3 regions of the Methylobacterium sp. CM6244 genome follow, and region 1 is predicted to be linked to each of the others. Evidence: predicted binding sites of a transcription regulator. Region 1 holds the regulator's gene; each other region holds the start of a gene.

Region 1 (2,262 bases):
GGTTCGAGGCCCGTCGCGGTGTCTTCGTCATCAAGAAGTCGAAGAAAGAAATTGTCAGCATGATCCAGGCTTGGTCTGCCTTGGAGAGCATGGCTGCGCGCCTCGCCTGCGAGCGTGCCACCGACGAACAACTTCTCTGCCTGCGTGAGCACTTTCCAGAATTCTATGAAGGACGCCCGTCGGATCATCTCGACGAGTATTCGGAAGCCAACATTCGCTTCCACCAGAAGATCATTTCGCTCGGCCAGTGCGACGTGATCAAAGACATCACCAGCAACCTGCTGATGCATGTCCGCGGTATTCGCAACACCGCGCTGCGTCAGGGGGAACGCGCGGCCAACTCGATCAAGGAACACGTGGCGATCATCAAGGCATTGGAAGCGCGCGATGCAGATCTGGCGGAACGCCTCGTGCGCGAGCACGGCCTCGGCCTCGCCAGCCATGTCGAGAAATATGGTGACTATCTCGACTGATCGACGCTGCCGCCAGAGTACCCGCCATATCGCATGGCTCCCCGGCCGTCGGTGACCGACTAAGTCATCGGCGGGGACTGGGCGCGCGGCTCCGCCGGACACCGCGAAGGCCCGCCATACAGTGGCGGGGTAAGCCCCCGCGGCACGAAGCCCCTTCGGATGATTGAAGGGCCCGGCGGGTGATACCGGCGGACGCCAAGCCGGCCCGCGGTAAGGCCGCTTGAGCGGAACATTGCACCTCAGGAACAAACTCTACCACCGGGTTAACGGAACCCTTGCAGAACACTTGCGGAACGTCTACCGTGTTCGTGTTTTGTTTCAGCGGCGTTAGTCGCGGCCATTGGCTTCAGTGGAAGAGTGATCTGTATGTTGACGCGTAAGCAGCTGGATCTTCTCCAATTCATCCAACAACGGATGCAGGAGAGTGGTGTCCCGCCCTCCTTCGACGAGATGAAGGACGCCCTCGATCTCAAATCGAAGTCGGGGATCCACCGGTTGATCACGGCCCTCGAAGAGCGCGGATTTCTGCGTCGTTTGCCGAATCGCGCCAGGGCGATCGAAGTGATCCGGATGCCTGAGAGCCTGACCGGTGCACCGGCGTCGAAGCCCGCTCCCGCCGGTGAAGTTCGCCGCTTCACGCCGAGCGTCGTCGAAGGCGGTCGGTCCAAGGCGATGCCGTCCCTGCGCCAGCCAACGACCCAGGCCCAGGACGAGAGCGGAAGGTCGATCACAATCCCGGTCATGGGACGGATCGCGGCCGGCACGCCGATCTCCGCCATACAGAACCAGAGCCATTCCGTGACGCTATCACCGGACTTCCTGGCCGGCGGCGAACATTACGCGCTGGAGGTCCGTGGCGATTCGATGATCGAAGCGGGTATCCTCGATGGTGATCTTGTCGTGATCAAGAAGCAGGACACTGCGAATACGGGCGACATCATCGTTGCCCTCATTGACGATGAAGAGGCCACATTGAAGCGCCTGCGTCGCCGCGGTTCCTCCATCGCTCTGGAAGCGGCAAACCCAGCCTACGAGACGAGGGTTCTGGGTCCGGATCGTGTTCAGATCCAGGGGCGGCTCGTCAGCCTGGTCCGTCGTTACTGAAGCCCGTCCGACTGCGTTTCGGATGACGGATCGCCGTCGTCGCCCTCGGGTTCTATGGGTTTCGGACTTGGTCCCGATTCCTTCGGAGGCGAAGGGGACGGCGTGACGACAGCGACCGCCCGCCGCCATGGCGGACGAGAATGAGGTTGGTGGGCGGACGTGACCTGCGGTCCTTCAGGGCCGAAACGGATGGCGGTGGCGCCGCGTAGGGCTAGGTATGCGCGATCGATGACGAAGCCGGCCCGGCAGTCTTTGGGAGCGTCACGGCGGGCGATGATCACACTCGCCCGTTCGCAATCCTCCGCGAAGGCCCGCTTGTCCTTGACGAGGGCGACGATCCGACCCGGTCCTAACTCGACGACGCATCCGACGGTATCGCATCGGCTTCTCGGCGAGGCTGCGACGGCGGCGACTTTCCGCGAATCGCCATCCGCCTTGAGCCATTGTTCGAGGACGAAGGCCGGCGGGCTGCCGAGAATGCTCAATCGGCCGTCCCCGTCGCGGAAGGCTGCACCGCCACCCTCACGGTCGATGTAGACGTCGTAACGCGGCGGCATGGTAGCGAGCACGACACCGAGAGCGGCCGGAGCAAGGCCGATCCAGCGTAAGCTCGAGACGGGAAGTGTCAGCAGGAGCAGAGCGAGAGCAAGCAGGCAGAGTGCCGTGCTGCCATAGGCCGGGACGA
Region 2 (2,262 bases), 1.9 Mb from region 1:
GGGAAGCTCTCGATCTCGCTCGCTTCTGGCGTGGCGATGAGCAGCGTCTCCTCATGCAGGAGGGCCAAGGTCAGGCCGTTATCGGGCAGGAACACGTCGGGTCGGACCACGGCGAGGTCGGCGCGACCCGCCTGGAGCGCCGCGGCGCTGTCGCGCACGTCGTCATAGGTCCGCACGTTGAGGCGCACGTCCTCCCGTGCCCGGCTCAAGGCCTGGGCGTAGGTTTCGAGCAATTGCGCCTCGGCCCCATCGCGAGGACCGACCGCCACCGTGAGAACGGTCGGGCGCGACAGGTAGACCACGGCGGCCGCCAGGACGGCGAAGCCGAGGCCGAGCGCGACCAGGAGCCACTCGCGCTTCAGGAGGAATGCCGGCATGACATGCATGCGTCCTCTCGGGGTAAGACAGGAAACCGGTTCACGGTCGAGACGATGCGCGACATGATCCTGAAACCTGTCCGAAGCGTGATGAACCGATGAACGCTCGAAACGTTGCAGCGGGACGGCCTGGGCCCTCTCGTGAGGCAAAAGCTACGCCCCGCGGGGCAAAACCTACGCCGCCGGTCACGGCGGCGTATCTGGAGCGCGTCGCCCTGCACTATCTGGAGCGCTACAGCGCCTCCGTGGCGATGCTGCGCCAGACCTTGGAGCGCCGGGTCGCCAAGAGGTGCCGGCTCCGGGACGAAGACCCGGCCGCCTTCGCCGAAACCATTGCCGCCATCGTGGAGCGCGCCCGTTCCTCCGGCCTCGTGGACGATGCCCGGTTCACCGCCGCGCGGGCCGCGACCCTGCGCCGGCGCGGGACCTCCGCCCGCGGCCTCGCGGCCAAGCTCGCCGCCAAGGGGGTCGACCGGACGCTGATCGCCGAAACCCTGGAGACCGAGCGCGACCGGGGCGAGGAGGAAGGCACCAATGCGGAAGAGGTGGCGGCCCGCGCCTATGCCAAGCGCCGCCGCCTCGGCCCGTTCCGCCGCCCCGACCTCCGTGCCGCCCACCGCGACAAGGATCTCGCCTCGATGGCGCGGGCCGGGTTCTCGTACGGATTGGCGAAGACGATCGTCGACGAGGAGGTGAATGCGGAGGACGGGCTCGACCGGTGATGGAGGTATCTCCGTCAGCCGAGCCGTTCTTCCCCTCTCCTCGCGTGCGGGGAGAGGGCTTCATGCCCCCTCGTCGGGGCATGAAGCGAGGCGGCAGCCGAAGGTGAGGGGCCGAGCCGTACAAGCCTCATCCGGATTCACCCCCTCACCCCCGCTTCGGCTTTCGCCTCCGCTCGCCGCATGGACGACAAGGTCCATGCGGCCCTCTCCCCGCCCGGCGGGGAGAGGGGACAGCACCCTGCGGCATTTCCGACCCAGCCCGACAAAAACTTGAACGAAACACGAACGACGCGCATGTCCCTGTCATGGACGAGACCCTCGCCAAGAAGCTGCGCATCCTGGCCGATGCCGCGAAATACGATGCGTCCTGCTCCTCGTCGGGGGCACCCAAACGGGTGGCGGGCAAGGGCGAACTCGGCTCGACCACCGGGGCCGGCATCTGCCACGCCTACACGCCGGACGGACGCTGCATCTCGCTCCTGAAGATCCTGCTGACCAATTACTGCCTGTTCGATTGCGCGTATTGCGTGAACCGGCGCTCCTCTAACGTCGCTCGCGCCAAATTCACCGTCGAGGAGGTCGTGACCCTCACGGTGGAGTTCTACAAGCGCAACTATATCGAGGGTCTGTTCCTCTCCTCGGGCATCATCAAGTCGCCCGACCACACGATGGAATTGCTGACGCGGGTGGCCAAGTCCCTTAGGCGCGACCACGGCTTTCGCGGCTATATCCACCTGAAATCGATCCCGGAGGCGAGCCCGTGGCTGGTGGAGGAGGCGGGGCTCTATGCCGACCGGCTCTCGATCAACCTCGAACTCCCCACCGATGCCAGCCTGCACCGGCTGGCGCCGGAGAAGAACGGCCCGGTCATCCAGAACGCGATGAAGCAGATCGGCGCGCGGATCACCGAGGCGAAGGCGGAGAAGCGCCGGTTCTCGCCCGCCGGCCAGTCGACGCAGGTCATCGTCGGCGCGGACACCACCACCGACGAGGCGCTGATCCGCAAGAGCGCCCTTCTCTACGGTTCGTTCAACCTGAAGCGGGTCTATTACTCGGCCTTCAGCCCGATCCCCGACGGCTCCGCCATCCTGCCGCTGAAATCCCCGCCGCTTCAGCGCGAGCACCGGCTTTACCAAGCCGATTGGCTGATCCGGTATTACGAT
Region 3 (2,262 bases), 340 kb from region 1:
GCGCTGAAGCCGGCGCCGCACGAGACGCGCGGGGCACGAACGCTCAAATACTCCGGGTGAAAGCCTGCGCGACAGACTCGTAAAGCTCGCGGACCCGGTTGGTGTAATTCAGCAGCGCCGTGACGATCCCCAGGACGATAACGCTGGCAATCAGCGCATATTCGATCGCGGACGTCCCGCTTGTATCTCGGGCGAACCGCGAAGCGCTTCGTGAAAGACGGGACGAAGGGCCATCCGAGGACGAGATCGGCTTGGCGACCGCAGATGTCACATCGTTTTTTTCAGAAATCGTCATCGAGCGAGGCGATCCCTGAAGAAGCAGCGCCCGCCTTCCTACGACGGAAATCATTGCCGACGGTTTAACCAAATACCGGCGAAACGCCGTGGGACTTCCAATGGGTACGTGCCCCTCCACCAACGCGACCAGGGGCTCGACACCCGGTTCGATGTCCCGCGATCCGGCAGCGACGGCCCAGCGCTTTCACCGCTCACATCGTCATTCCGCGTCACCGGTGTCGCCCGGCCCCGAAGGGCCGAGCCAAAGGCGCGCCAGACATCGTTATGCAAGACAAGGCGGATCGGGTCTCGCCCTATCGAAAACGCGTGCCGCAAGTCCGCGACCGGGGCTGCCGTCCATCAAGCTTTTCCGGATTCCTTGCGCAGCGCGTCGATCCGTTTGGAGGCCTCGGCCTTGTCCAGATCCGGCTCGAACGAGTCGGGTGATTTCGCCTCCTCCGACAGGGTCTTGAGATAGGAAGCCTGCGCGCCGGTCATCGGCTCGTCGCCCGTGGTCCACTCGCTCGGATCCTTGATCCGGTTCGATGCATCGCCACCCGCCGTCTTCGGGTTCTCGTTCTCGTCCGTCGCCTGCTTCTTCGTCATCGCTCGACCTCGTTCCTGAATTGTTCTCTCCATAACGAGGCGGTCGCCGATGAGTTCCGAACCCTGACCATCCCCGGGATGCGGGGTGTAAGCCTCACTCCGCCACGATCCTTCGTTCCGGCAACCGGCGGCCATATCGTTGGTGCCCCGCTAGCCCGGCAGAAGTCCCGCCTGACGGTAGGTGTCGATCGCCGCATCGTAGACGGAGAGATCCGACCGGCCTCTCGCCAGAAGTTGCGCGCCGGCGATGGCCGCGAAGATGGCCCAGGCTCTCGACGTGGCGGTCTCGGCGGTGACCGGGGATGCGGCGGTCAGCTGTCTGCCGATCCAGGCCACGTTCACCTCGGCGAAAGCTCGCACCTCCGTCTTCACGTCGTCCGGCAGGTCGTCGTGCTCGGCGGCCATCATGCTGCCGAGGCACATTCGGTTGTCGTTCTGGAGCGCCGTGCGGAACGTGTCGGGGTAGCGCCGCAGACAGGCGACCGGATCCGGACATGCGTCCGATAGGGCCTCCAGGGCAGCGAACGCATCTTCCCGGTAGCGCCGCGCCACCGCCGCCCCCAGGGCAGCCTTGCCGGGGAAATAATAGTGGATGCTCGCCGCCTTGATTCCCACCTCCTCCGCGAGATCACGGAAGTTCAGGCCGCCATAGCCGCGTGCCTGCGCGGTCAGCCTTGCGGCGTTCAGGATCAGTTCCCGGGTGCTCTCGCTCATCCTCCGCTTCTACACCTGCATTCTATCGATTGGCAGGTAGACGTTGACGTGTCGTCATCGACCTGCATGGTGTATCTACCAACTGGCAGATAGAGAGCGTTGCCCATGAGAATCTACGACCGGGAGGCGGGTCCCCACCCCGCACGAATCCGCATCGTCCTCGCCGAGAAGGGACTGGAGGAAAGGGTCGAGTTCGTCAGTATCGACCTCATCGCCGCCGAGCAGAAGCAGCCTGGCTTCCTGGCGATGAACCCGATCGGGAAGGTCCCGGTCCTCGAACTCGATGACGGGACGATCATCACCGAATCCACGGCGATCACGGAATATCTCGACAACCTGGACGGCCATCCGACCCTCACGGGTACGACACCGCGTGACAAAGGCGTCATCCACATGATGCAGCGGCGCGCCGAGATGATGCTGATCGATGCCGTCGACGATTATTTCCATTACGGCACCCCCGGCCTCGGCGGCGCGCTGCGGCCATGGCGGATGCCGGATTGGAGCGGGGCCAAAGAATGGGGGCAGCGGCGCGGCGCCTATGCCGTCGCCAACATGCCCTATTTCAACGATCTGCTGGCGAAGCAGCCCTTTCTCGCCGGAGAGGGCTTCTCGATGCCGGACATCACCTTGTTCGCCGGGCTGATGTTCGCCGAGATCGTCGGC

What was found. The regulator LexA, encoded in region 1, represses DNA repair genes until DNA is damaged. The targets are predictions, from matches to a motif close to TGTTCNNNNTGTGTTCNG.
Region 2: a site for LexA is predicted at 1,370-1,387, ahead of ACYQML_RS02205 (putative DNA modification/repair radical SAM protein). Genes of this name have one in related genera too.
Region 3: a site for LexA is predicted at 893-910, ahead of ACYQML_RS09550 (DUF3072 domain-containing protein). Genes of this name have one in related genera too.

Annotation. Positions count from the first base shown of each region.
Region 1 is NZ_CM139247.1:2,395,447-2,397,708, reverse strand. It holds gene ACYQML_RS11080 (GntR family transcriptional regulator) at 1-473, shown strand, start outside; gene lexA (transcriptional repressor LexA) at 840-1,577, shown strand; gene ACYQML_RS11070 (ComEC/Rec2 family competence protein) at 1,571-2,262, opposite strand, start outside.
Region 2 is NZ_CM139247.1:471,918-474,179, forward strand. It holds gene ACYQML_RS02195 (TAXI family TRAP transporter solute-binding subunit) at 1-386, opposite strand, end outside; gene ACYQML_RS02200 (RecX family transcriptional regulator) at 476-1,099, shown strand; gene ACYQML_RS02205 (putative DNA modification/repair radical SAM protein) at 1,405-2,262, shown strand, end outside.
Region 3 is NZ_CM139247.1:2,060,125-2,062,386, reverse strand. It holds gene ACYQML_RS09560 (DUF937 domain-containing protein) at 1-7, shown strand, start outside; gene ACYQML_RS09555 (Flp family type IVb pilin) at 44-295, opposite strand; gene ACYQML_RS09550 (DUF3072 domain-containing protein) at 637-882, opposite strand; gene ACYQML_RS09545 (TetR/AcrR family transcriptional regulator) at 1,033-1,596, opposite strand; gene ACYQML_RS09540 (glutathione S-transferase family protein) at 1,702-2,262, shown strand, end outside.